2 regions of the Arenimonas alkanexedens genome follow, and region 2 is predicted to be linked to the other one. Evidence: riboswitches for the same ligand, from Rfam matches in the RefSeq annotation. Region 2 holds a riboswitch; the other holds the start of a gene.
The links. Region 2 has a riboswitch for cobalamin ahead of ACYVGY_RS09190 (ribonucleoside-diphosphate reductase subunit alpha). Riboswitches for the same ligand answer to the same signal wherever they lie in the genome.
Positions count from the first base shown of each region.

Region 1: another riboswitch for cobalamin. It lies ahead of ACYVGY_RS07185 (TonB-dependent receptor domain-containing protein); the one in region 2 lies ahead of ACYVGY_RS09190 (ribonucleoside-diphosphate reductase subunit alpha).

Region 1 is NZ_BAAGUO010000002.1:555,666-560,965, reverse strand. It holds gene ACYVGY_RS07190 (DUF1631 domain-containing protein) at 1-634, opposite strand, end outside; gene ACYVGY_RS07185 (TonB-dependent receptor domain-containing protein) at 742-2,556, opposite strand; cobalamin riboswitch at 2,696-2,882, opposite strand; gene ACYVGY_RS07180 (CPXCG motif-containing cysteine-rich protein) at 2,896-3,081, opposite strand; gene hemW (radical SAM family heme chaperone HemW) at 3,131-4,285, opposite strand; gene rdgB (RdgB/HAM1 family non-canonical purine NTP pyrophosphatase) at 4,282-4,878, opposite strand; gene rph (ribonuclease PH) at 4,887-5,300, opposite strand, start outside.
Region 2 is NZ_BAAGUO010000003.1:255,029-260,328, forward strand. It holds gene ACYVGY_RS09185 (ribonucleotide-diphosphate reductase subunit beta) at 1-257, opposite strand, end outside; gene ACYVGY_RS09190 (ribonucleoside-diphosphate reductase subunit alpha) at 269-2,662, opposite strand; cobalamin riboswitch at 2,885-3,120, opposite strand; gene ACYVGY_RS09195 (M20 family metallopeptidase) at 3,273-4,574, opposite strand; gene ACYVGY_RS09200 (hypothetical protein) at 4,633-5,300, opposite strand, start outside.

The DNA.
Region 1 (5,300 bases), on a different contig from region 2:
AGCCGCCGTAGAGCGGCATCAGATGCCGCTCGAAGGTTCGGAAGAGCAGGCTGCGGTGCTCGCCTGACAGCTCGAGGCAGTCCGAGGCCTGGCGCAACATGCGGCACAGGCCCTGTGGACCGATCGGCAGGTTCTCGGCATCGAAGGCCGGCTTCCCGGCCACTACGCCGAAGCGCTGGCCAAGCAGGTAGAGCGGCAGGCTGTTGCGGACTTCGGCACGGCTGGCGATTTCGGCCAGCACCGTGGTTTCGTCCATATCGACGTTTTCGACCAGGGTCAGCTCGTCGCGGGTCAGGCGGAAGCCGCCGGTGACCGACTTGGCGCCCGGTGGATCCTTGACGCAGGCCAGCTCGGCCTCCAGTGCAATCAGGAAGCGCGGCACCAGGTCCGGACGCGTGCGTTTGACCAGCCGCTGGGCTTCGAGCCAGCGGGTCTGGACCATATTGTTGCGTGCCTGCTCGGCGTACTTGAACAGCTGCTGCTCGAACTCATTGAGGGTCGAGACCAGCGTGCGTTCGATTTCGTCGGACGAATACTCGAGGATGCCGCCCAAAAGGCCGCGCACCCGTTCAGGCAATGGCCGCGTCGCCAGCGTCGGTGCCGACGCGTGCGGAGATGTGGCCGATGCGGACATGCGGCACTCCGTATGAATTCCCCAGCCGGATTCTAGGCACACGTGCGCCCTCGCGCATAGGGCCGGGCCAGGCGAGCATCATGGCGCGCACCTGGCCCGGACCGTGTTTATTTGCCGTTCCACACCAGGCTGAGCAGGCCGCCGCGGCCCGGGGTGTTGTAGCCGCGAACCATTTCATAGTCGCGATCCGCAAGGTTTTCCAGCCTGCCTTCCAAGCGCCAGGCCGGGCTGAACTGCCACGCGAAGCGCAGATGGGCCAGCGCATGAGAGGGCAGGGTGGCGCCGAAATCGGGGCGGCCTGAGAAATAGTCTCCCTCCAGGGCCAGCGACAGGCCGTTGTTCCAAACGTGGCCCAGTTCGACGTGGGCCTTGCGCTTGGCCCGACGCAGCAGGGGCTGGCCGGTGCCCGCATCGATCGCTTCCTGCCAGGTCAGGTTGCCGCCGCCGCTCCAGCCGCCGCGGTCGAAGCGGTAGCCCAGCTCCACGCCTTCGAGCGCGGCGCGGTTGATGTTAATGGCGTTGTTGGTGCCGGGGGCGGCGAAGGCGACCAGGTCACGGACCCGGGTGCGGTAGACCGACAGCTCGAGCCGCTGGGCCGCGTCCGGCGTGAACACCAGGCCGGTTTCCCAGGTTTCGGATTGCTCGGGGCGCAGCGCTGGATTGCCGGCAAAGCCGAAGCCGGTATCGGGGTAGTAGAGCTCGTTGAAGTTGGGAGCGCGGAAGCCTTCGCCCCAAGACAGGCGCCATTGCACGCGCGCGCCCAGATCCACGCCCCAGCCGGCATTGCCGGTAGTGACGCCGCCGTATTGGCTGCTGTCGTCGCGGCGCAGGGACAGATCCAGCACGTGCCGGCCGAAACGGCCGCCATAGCCGACGAAGGCTGCCTGGCTGCGGCGCGTGTCGTCGAACAGCAGGCCGTTGAACGCATTGTCCGAGGCGCCGTTTTCCCGCTGCCAGTTCAGCCCGAAGCGCAGGCTGGTGTCGTCGTCGAGCGCGAGCGAGTGAAGCCAGTCCACGCTGCTGCGGCGGCTGCGGAAGCCGTTCGGGAAGCTCCCGGCGGTATCCAGGTCCTCGCGCGCGTGACCGACCGTGAACTGATGGCTCCAGGCCGAAGACAGTTCGCCGGCGAGGGTGAGGCCGCCGGAGGTGTTGCGGGCGTCGGTGCTGCCGCGGTCAAACTCCACCTCGGCGTCCGTGGCGATCGCAGTGAACGACAGCAGTTGGTTGCCCAGGCTCGTGCGGCCTCGCAGGCTCAGGTTTCGGTTGCGATAGCCATCGTCGTCCGGATCGAAAGAAAACACCGAGTTCGGGTTGGTGGCCGAGAATCCGCGCAAACGCTGGTAGCCGGCGGTGATTCCGAAGCCTTTGCGGTCGCTGCCGCTGCCGACCGCGGCGCTGGCGCCAACGCGGCCATAGCTGCCCGCGGTGAGGCGCGCCGACGGCGCCGAGGGGTCGCGTGTGAAGACGTGCACGACGCCGCCGATGGCGTCCGAGCCCCACATCGAAGCGCGTGGGCCGCGAACGATCTCGATTCGCTCGATCTGTTCCAGCGGCAAATGGGCGAAATCGAAGACGCCCTGCCCGGTCGAGGTGACGCGGATGCCGTCAATCAGGATCAGGCTTTGGGTGGAATTGCCGCCGCGCAGAAACAGGGCGCTGCCAGCGCCCGGCCCGCCGGTGCGGGCGATGTCGATGCCCGCCTGCCGACCCAGCAGGTCGATCAGGTCCGGCGCCTGGCTGGCTTCGATGTCGGCGCGAGTGATCACGGTGACCGAGGCCAGCGCCTCGTCCAGCGGACGGGCCAGGCGCGTAGCGGTGACCTGGACGGTGTCCAGCGTGGCCGCGTCCTGGGCAAGCACGACGGGGGAAAAGCTGAGGGAAATCGCCGCGCAAAGTGCGGCTTGGCGTGCAACGTGGTTCATTGGTTGGTGTCTCCTGGAACGCTCACCCGCGGGAAGCACGCGCGGGGGGAACCGGGAAACGACGTGGCCGGACGCGAACGGACGCAGGCCATGACGCCGCCCCGTCGCCCTCCGCAACGTGCCGTGGTGGCCACCCCTGGGGGTGGCCAAGCACCAGGCCGGTCTCCGGACTCGCCAGTGACGGGATGCGCGGAGCATTCCGTCTCCCTTCCGCCTTCCCATGCCCGGGGGCACAGTGGCTTGCTGGAGGGTTTTCTGGCCTACCGTTGCGGGGGCAGTGCCGGAGTTTGACCGGCTTCCCGAACACCTGGGACCGGTGAAGTCTATGTCAAGACGGGGTCAGTCGTCGCGCCCGGCGTCGTAGCCGTCGAGTTCGCCATCGCCGCCTACCCGCAGCCGCACCGTGATCGGCCGGCAGCAGACGAAGCAGTCTTCGACGTACTCCGCATCGCCGCCGGACGGGTCGGCGACGGTCTCGAAGGATTCCCCGCAGTGCGGGCAGGTCAGGACGATGGTGTCGAGCATGGCGCCAGCCTGCCCGTGGCCAGGTTTGCCGAACGTGACGGCCTGAGGGTCAGAGGAACAGGCCGATCACGTCGTTGGTGAACCGGCGCCCCAGCTCGGTCGGCTGCCAGCGCTCGCCGTCCTGCTCGAGCCAGCCGCGGTCCCGGGCTTGCTGTAGTTCGGTCGCGATGACCCCGCGGTCCAGGCCGGTGCGCGACTCGAAGTCGGCCAGGCTGAACCCTTCGACCAGGCGCAGTGCGTTGAGCATGTAGTCGAAGGGGAGGGCCTGGGGCGCGATCGCATCATCGCCGCCGATGCCCTGCGGGGTGCCGGCATGGGCCATGAAGTCGCGCGGATTCTTCGGCTTCCAGCGCCGGCGCACCTCGCCACTGGCGCCCGCGCTGATCTTGCCGTGGGCGCCGGCGCCGATGCCCAGATAGTCGCCGAAACGCCAGTAGTTGAGATTGTGCGCGCACTGGTGCCCGGCGCGGGCATAGGCCGACACCTCGTACTGGGCGTAGCCGGCGGCGGCCATGGCCTCGATGCAGCGCTCCTGGATGTCCCAGGCGCTGTCCTCGTCGGGCAGGCCCGCGGGCGGCTTCACCGCGAAGGCGGTGTTGGGCTCCATGGTCAGCTGGTAGTGCGACAGATGCGCCGGCGCCAGCGCGATGGCGCGCTCGACGTCGTGCAGGGCCATGGCCAGGTCCTGGCCGGGCAGGGCGTACATCAGGTCGAGGTTGATGTTGTCGTAGCCGGCGTCCTGCGCCAGTTTGACCGCACGCTCGGCTTCACCGCTGTCGTGGATGCGCCCCAGCCGCTGCAGGCAGCCATCGTCGAAGCTCTGGATGCCGAAGCTGATGCGATTCACGCCGGCGGCGCGGTACTGCTCGAAGCGACCGTGCTCGGCGGTGCCCGGGTTGCACTCCATGGTGATCTCGGCGCCGGGCGCGAAGCGCAGACGGGCTGCGCAGGCATCGAGAATGGCGCCGATCGCGTCGGGTGCAAACAGGCTGGGCGTTCCGCCGCCGAAGAACACGCTGTGGACGGTACGGCCCCAGACCTGGGGCAGGTCCTGCTCGAGGTCGCGCACCAGGGCCGCGACGTAGTCGCCTACCGGCAGCGCCCCGGACTGGCCGTGCGAGTTGAAGTCGCAGTAAGGGCACTTCTTGACGCACCACGGAATATGGACATAAAGCGAAAGCGGCGGCGGGATGAGCGTGCTCACGGCTCGCGCAGTCGCTCGCGCAGCTGGGCCAGGGCCCGGCCGCGGTGGCTGATGCGGTTCTTCAGCGCCGGGTCGAGCTCGGCGGCCGTGTGTTGCTGGTCGGGATCCAGGAAGACCGGGTCGTAGCCGAAGCCGCCTTCTCCACGGCGCGCGGCCAGCACGTAGCCCGGCCAACGGCCTTCGACCACCAGCGGCTGGGGGTCGCGGGCATGCTGCATCAGCACGAGCACGCAGTGGAAATGCGCCCGCCGCTGTTCGCCCTCCAGCCCCTGCATGCGTTCAAGCAGCTTGGCGATGTTGGCGGCCGAATCGCCGTGGCTGCCGGCATAGCGCGCGCTGTACAGGCCAGGTTCGCCGTCGAGTGCGTCCACCACCAGACCCGAATCGTCGGCCAGCGCCGGCAAACCGGTCGCGGCGCAGGCGTGCCGCGCCTTGATGATCGCGTTCTCGACGAAGCTCAGGCCGTCCTCGACGGCGTCTTCCACGCCCAGCTCGCCCTGCGTCACCAGCGCGTAGCCGGCTTCGGCCAGCAGCGGCTGGAGTTCGGCGAGCTTGCCCTGGTTCGAGGTGGCGAGGACCAGCTTCCTGGGCATGGCGTGGCTCAGTCCGCCAGCGCCGCGCGCTGCAGGGCGACCAGTTCGGCCACGCCTTTTTCGGCCAGCACGAGCAGGGCATCGAGTTCATTGCGACGGAAGGCGTGGCCTTCGGCGGTGCCTTGGACCTCGATGAAGCCGCCGCCGTCGTTCATCACGACGTTCATGTCGGTGTCGCAGGTGCTGTCCTCGCGGTAGTCGAGGTCGAGCACCGGCACGCCCTGGTAGATACCGACCGACACGGCCGCCACCGCGCCCAGGATCGGGTCGCGGCTGATGTCGCCGCGGGCCTTGAGCACCGCCACGGCGTCGCATAGCGCCACGTAGGCGCCGGTGATCGCCGCGGTGCGGGTGCCGCCGTCGGCCTGCAGCACGTCGCAGTCCAGGGTGATGGTGCGCTCGCCCAGCGCCTTGCGGTCGAT
Region 2 (5,300 bases):
TGCTGGTAGAGGTTGAGCACGAGGTTGTTGGACACGATCGAGTCCCCGGTGGCGAAGAACGCCACCAGCCGCTCGACCAAATGGCGCTCGGCCGGCCCGAGCTTGTTCTTGAGGTCATTGGTGTCCAGCGAGAAGTCCACTTCCTCGACGGTCCAGGTATTGCGGATCGCATCGCGGTACATCTCGTAGAACTGCGGGTAGCGCATCGGCCGCAGGGTGAGGCTGTAGCCCGGGTCGAGCAATTTCGTGGTGGTCATGGAGGTAGTCATTACTGGCAGGCCTCGCAGGACTCGGGGTTCTCGAGCGAGCACACCACGGCGGCCGTGGTGTCGACGGTGGTTTGGGCAATGCGGGTGGCGGGGCGGGAGCGCAGGTAGTAGGTGGTCTTGATGCCTTGCTTCCAGGCATACATGTACATCGAGGAAAGCGCGCCAATGTTTGGCGACGCCATGAACAGGTTCAGCGACTGGCTCTGGTCGATGAAGCCGCCTCGCTCGGCGGCCATGTCGATCAGTGAGCGCATGGGAACTTCCCACACCGTGCGGTAGACCGCCCGCAGCTCGGCCGGGATCTCTACGATGCTCTGCACCGAGCCTTCAGCCAGCTTGATGCGGTCGCGCATCTCGGGCGTCCATTGGCCTAGCTGCTTGAGCTCAACGACCAAGTGCCGGTTCACCTGCAGGAAGTCTCCCGACAGCGTCTCGCGCTTGAACAGGTTGCTCACCTGCGGCTCGATGCACTCGTAGCAGCCGGCGATCGAGGCGATGGTGGCGGTGGGCGCGATAGCGACAAGCAGCGAGTTGCGCAAACCGTATTCTCGGATGCGCTCCCGCAGGCGGTCCCAGCGCTCAGGCAGCGTCGGCTGCACGCCCCAAGCGTCGAACTGCAGTTCGCCGTGGGCAGCGCGGGTTTCGTCGAAGTTCGGGTGGTGGCCTCGTTCCTGCGCCAGTTCGCAGCTGGCTTCCAGCGCATGGAAGTACATGTCTTCCGCGATACGCGCCGACAGCGCGCGTGCCTCGGGCGCGTCGAAGGCCAGCCGGAGCCGGAAGAACACGTCCTGCAGGCCCATCATGCCCAGGCCCACCGGTCGCCAGCGCAGGTTGCCCCGGCGGGCGGTCTCGATCGGGTAGAAATTCAGGTCGATCACCCGGTCGAGCTGGCGTACGGCCAGCCGCACCGTTTCCGCCAGCTTTTCGAAGTCGAACTCGGCGCGACCCTGGTCGTCCTCCCGCAGGTGCTGGTCGAGGTTGATCGACCCGAGGTTGCAGACCGCTGTCTCGTCGCCGGACGTGACCTCCAGGATCTCGGTGCAAAGGTTCGACAGGTGGATCACATTGCCCGGTCGCGCGGTCTGGTTGCTGGCGCGGTTGCACTTGTCCTTGAAGGTCATCCAGCCGTTGCCGGTCTGGGCCAGGGTCCGCATCATCTTGCCGAACAGGTCGCGCGCGCGCAGGGTCTTGACCGCGCGGCCTCTGGCCTCCGCCTGTTCGTAGGCGACATCGAAGGCTTTTCCGAACAGGTCGGTGAACTGCGGCACGGTCTTGGGGTCGAACAGCGACCATTCGCCGTCGGTCTCCACCCGGCGCATGAACAGGTCCGGGATCCAGTTGGCCAGATTCAGGTTGTGGGTGCGCCGCGCCTCATCGCCGGTGTTGTCGCGCAGCTCCAGAAACTCCTCTATGTCGGCGTGCCAGGGTTCGAGGTAGACGCAGGCAGCGCCCTTTCTCTTTCCACCCTGGTTGACTGCGGCCACCGAGGAGTCAAGTGTCTTGAGCCAGGGCACGATGCCGTTCGAGTGGCCATTGGTGCTGCGGATCAGTGAGCCGCGCGAGCGTACGCGCGTGAATGAGACGCCGATTCCGCCGCTGAACTTGCTCAGCATCGCTACGTCGGCGTACTTGCGATAGATCGACTCGAGCGTGTCGTCGGGCGAGTCGAGAAGGAAGCAGCTGGACAACTGTTCGTGGGTGGTGCCGGCATTGAACAACGTGGGTGAGCTGGGCAGGTAGTCGAGCGATGCCATGCGCCGGTACAGCGCCAGCGCCTCGGGCACGTCCTGGCTGAGCGCGCAGGCGATGCGCAGGAAAAACTGCTGCGGCGTTTCGATCACCGTGCGCTGGGTGGGATGGCGCAGCAGGTAGCGATCGTAAAGGGTGCGCAGGCCGAAGTAGTCGAAGCGGCGGTCTAGCGAGGCATCCAGCGAGTCGTTGAGCTTGCGCGCGTTGGACTGCACGAAGTCCAGTAGCCGGTCGTTGATGAGTCCAACCTCGTGGCCGCGGCAGATCGACTGCGAGAAGGCGTGGATTTCCTGGCCGGCGACTTCCTTGGCGATGAAGTCGGCCAGCAGGCGCGCGCCCAGGCGCCCGTACTCGGGCTCCTCGGCGGTGAGCAGCGCCGCGGTACGGATGGAGAGTTCGTCCAGCTCGCGGGTGGTTGCGCCGTCGTACAGACCGGAGATGGTGCGGGTGGCGACGCGCATCGGGTCGATCGCGTACAGGTCGCCGCACTGACGTGTCACGGCACGTACGATCTTGTTGAGGTCCACCGGTTCCCGGCGGCCGTTGCGCTTGGTGACGGTCATGCCCAGTGATATGGCGGGCGGGGTGAGGGCGAATTGCGGTTCGCCTTCGCTGGTCAGCGCTTCGAGGGTTTCGGAATTCATGGTTGTGCTCCGTTGCGTGGCGCACGGTCGCCGACCCTCCCTCGGGGGCGGCGCGCGGAGACAGTCAACGGCGACGCCACCAGGCGTCGGCGCGGCCATGCCCCCGCGGGCATGCGAAGTGCAACGGAGGATGGATGGCGGGTGTCGCAGGGACCCAGACGCGGCGCCACGACACCGGCACCGCCTCCCCCCGGAGACCTCTGGGCCGGTCACCGCGCGCTGTGCTTCGCGCGGCTGTCGGCAGGTCTTCGGACTCGTGGACACGAGGCTGACGCCTCACCTACCAACCGTCGCTTCCCAGCCCCTGCAGGCGGGCCTTCGGGCCCGAACCACAGATTCCAGTGCTAATGACGGCCTTCGTTTCCACATACCGCTGCGGGGCAGCGCCGGATTCACACCGGCTTCCCTATTAACCCTTTCGCGTTGCCGCGACAGGGACCGACGGCCACAACATATCGGGTGTTTCGCCAACGGTCAACGCAAGATGTGGTGGATAAAGTGTCGCCGTCCGGCGGGCAGCTAAGGGGGCGAATAAAAATGTAGGAGGGCCTTCAGGCCCGAAGCTTTTGCGCAAAAAGCTTCGGGCCTGAAGGCCCTCCTACAAAGGCGCTTAGTCGGTGGCGTGGAGGTAGTCGAGCGACACCTGCAGCATCGCGCGGGTGCCTACCTTCAGCGCGCCCTCGTCCAGGAAGAACTCGGGCGAGTGGTTGGACGGGGCCTTGGTCGGGTCCTGGCCCTCGGGCGTGGCGCCGACGAAGAAGAAGAAGCCGGGCACCTGGTTGGCGTAGAACGAGAAGTCCTCGGCGCCCATGGTCAGGTCCATCTCGACCACGTTTTCCTCGCCGATGGCGTACTGCAGGCTGGGCAGTACGCGGGCGGTCAGCGCCGGGTGGTTCACGGTGACCGGGTTGCCCTTGGTGTCGGGTACCTGGGCGTCCACGGTGGCGCCGTGGGCCTTGGCGACGCTTTCGGCGACGTTCTTGAGGTCGGCGAACACCTGCGCGCGCATGCCTTCGTCGAAGGTGCGGATGGTGCCCACCAGCTCGACGCTGTCGGGAATGATGTTGTAGCGGATGCCGCCCTTGATGGCGCCAAAGCTCACGACCACCGGTTGCTTCGAGATGTTCTGGCGCCGGCTGACGATGGTCTGGGCGGTGCCGATGATGTCGGCTGCGGCCACGATCGGGTCAACGCCGCCCCAGGGCCGGGAGCCGTGGGTCTGGCGTCCCTTCACCACGATGTTGAAGCGGTCGGACGCCGCCATCAGCGGGCCGCTGCGGTAGCCCACCTGGCCGACGGTGAGCGTGCTGAAGACGTGCAGGCCGAACACCGCCTCGGGCTTGAAGCGGTCGAAGATGCCTTGCTTGAGCATTTCCTCGGCGCCGCCCTCCTCGCCGTCCGGCGGGCCTTCTTCGGCCGGCTGGAACACGAACAGGATCTCGCCCGGAAGCTCGTCCTTCATTGACGCCATGGCCTCGGCCACGCCCATCAGGATGCCGGTGTGGGCGTCGTGGCCACAGGCATGCATCACGCCGGTGGTTTCGCCGCGGAAGGTCGTGGTGACCTTGGATTCGAAGGGCAGGCCGCTGCGCTCGGTGACCGGCAGCGCATCCATGTCGGCGCGCAGCGCGATGCGCGGACCCGGCTTGCCACCGCGCAGCACCGCGGTGACGCCGGTGGTGGCGATGCCGGTGCGCACGTCTTCGAAGCCCAGGGCGCGCAGATGCTCGGCGACCAGCTTGGCCGTGCGCACTTCGCGGTTGCCCAGTTCGGGATGCTGGTGGATGTCGCGGCGCCAGGCCTGGACCTTGGCATCCACCGTGGCCGCCAGGGCCTCGACATCCACAGGCTGCGCGGCAGCGGGGCCGCAAAGGGCGGCGGCGAGGGCGGTGACGAGCAGCAGTCGGCGCATGGTCTTCCCCTGATGTAAGTGCCCCGATGCTAGCAAACCACTCCCTGTGGGAGGGACTTCAGTCCCGATGCATTTCGGCGAGAGGCATCGGGACTGAAGTCCCTCCCACAGGGGGTTGTGTGGTTTGGCCAGCAGGGGGTGTGGCCAGGAGGAGGAGGCTGGCTAGGGCGGCCAGCACGGGCCAGGCCAGGTAGCGGAACTCGGCGCTGCCCGAGACCAGGGCCAGCGGCAGGGCGTAGGCCAGGGAGGAAAGCGCCACGGCGACCGCCAGTCCCGCGCCTGGGACGCGACGCATGCGGATCACGCCCGCGCCGCTGACGACAAGGCAGGCCAACAGATAGAGCCAGCCGGCGAACAGCGGCGTGTCCACCAGCGACTGCAGCCAGGCCAGGCTGCGCGCATGCCAGGGATGCGCCTGCGGCGCGACCGGGGGGTTGTCACCGTAAGCATGCAGGCCCGGCATCATCACCTGGTGGTCGGGCAGTCCGGCCGGATCAAGCCCGAACAGCAGCTGCGCCAGCCGCCCGCGATGGGTGAAGTAGGCCGCGGCGTGATCGCGCGGCAGCGACCAGGCCAGGGCATCGATCGCCTGCCGCTGCGCCGGCGTGTAAGGGCCATCGAAGCTGCTGCGAAGTTTGCCGGTGGCGTAGACGGTGGTGTTCGAGTAGTCGGAGAAGTGCTGGCGAAGCTCATCCAGCGTCAGGCTCGGATCGATCAGTTCGGGCG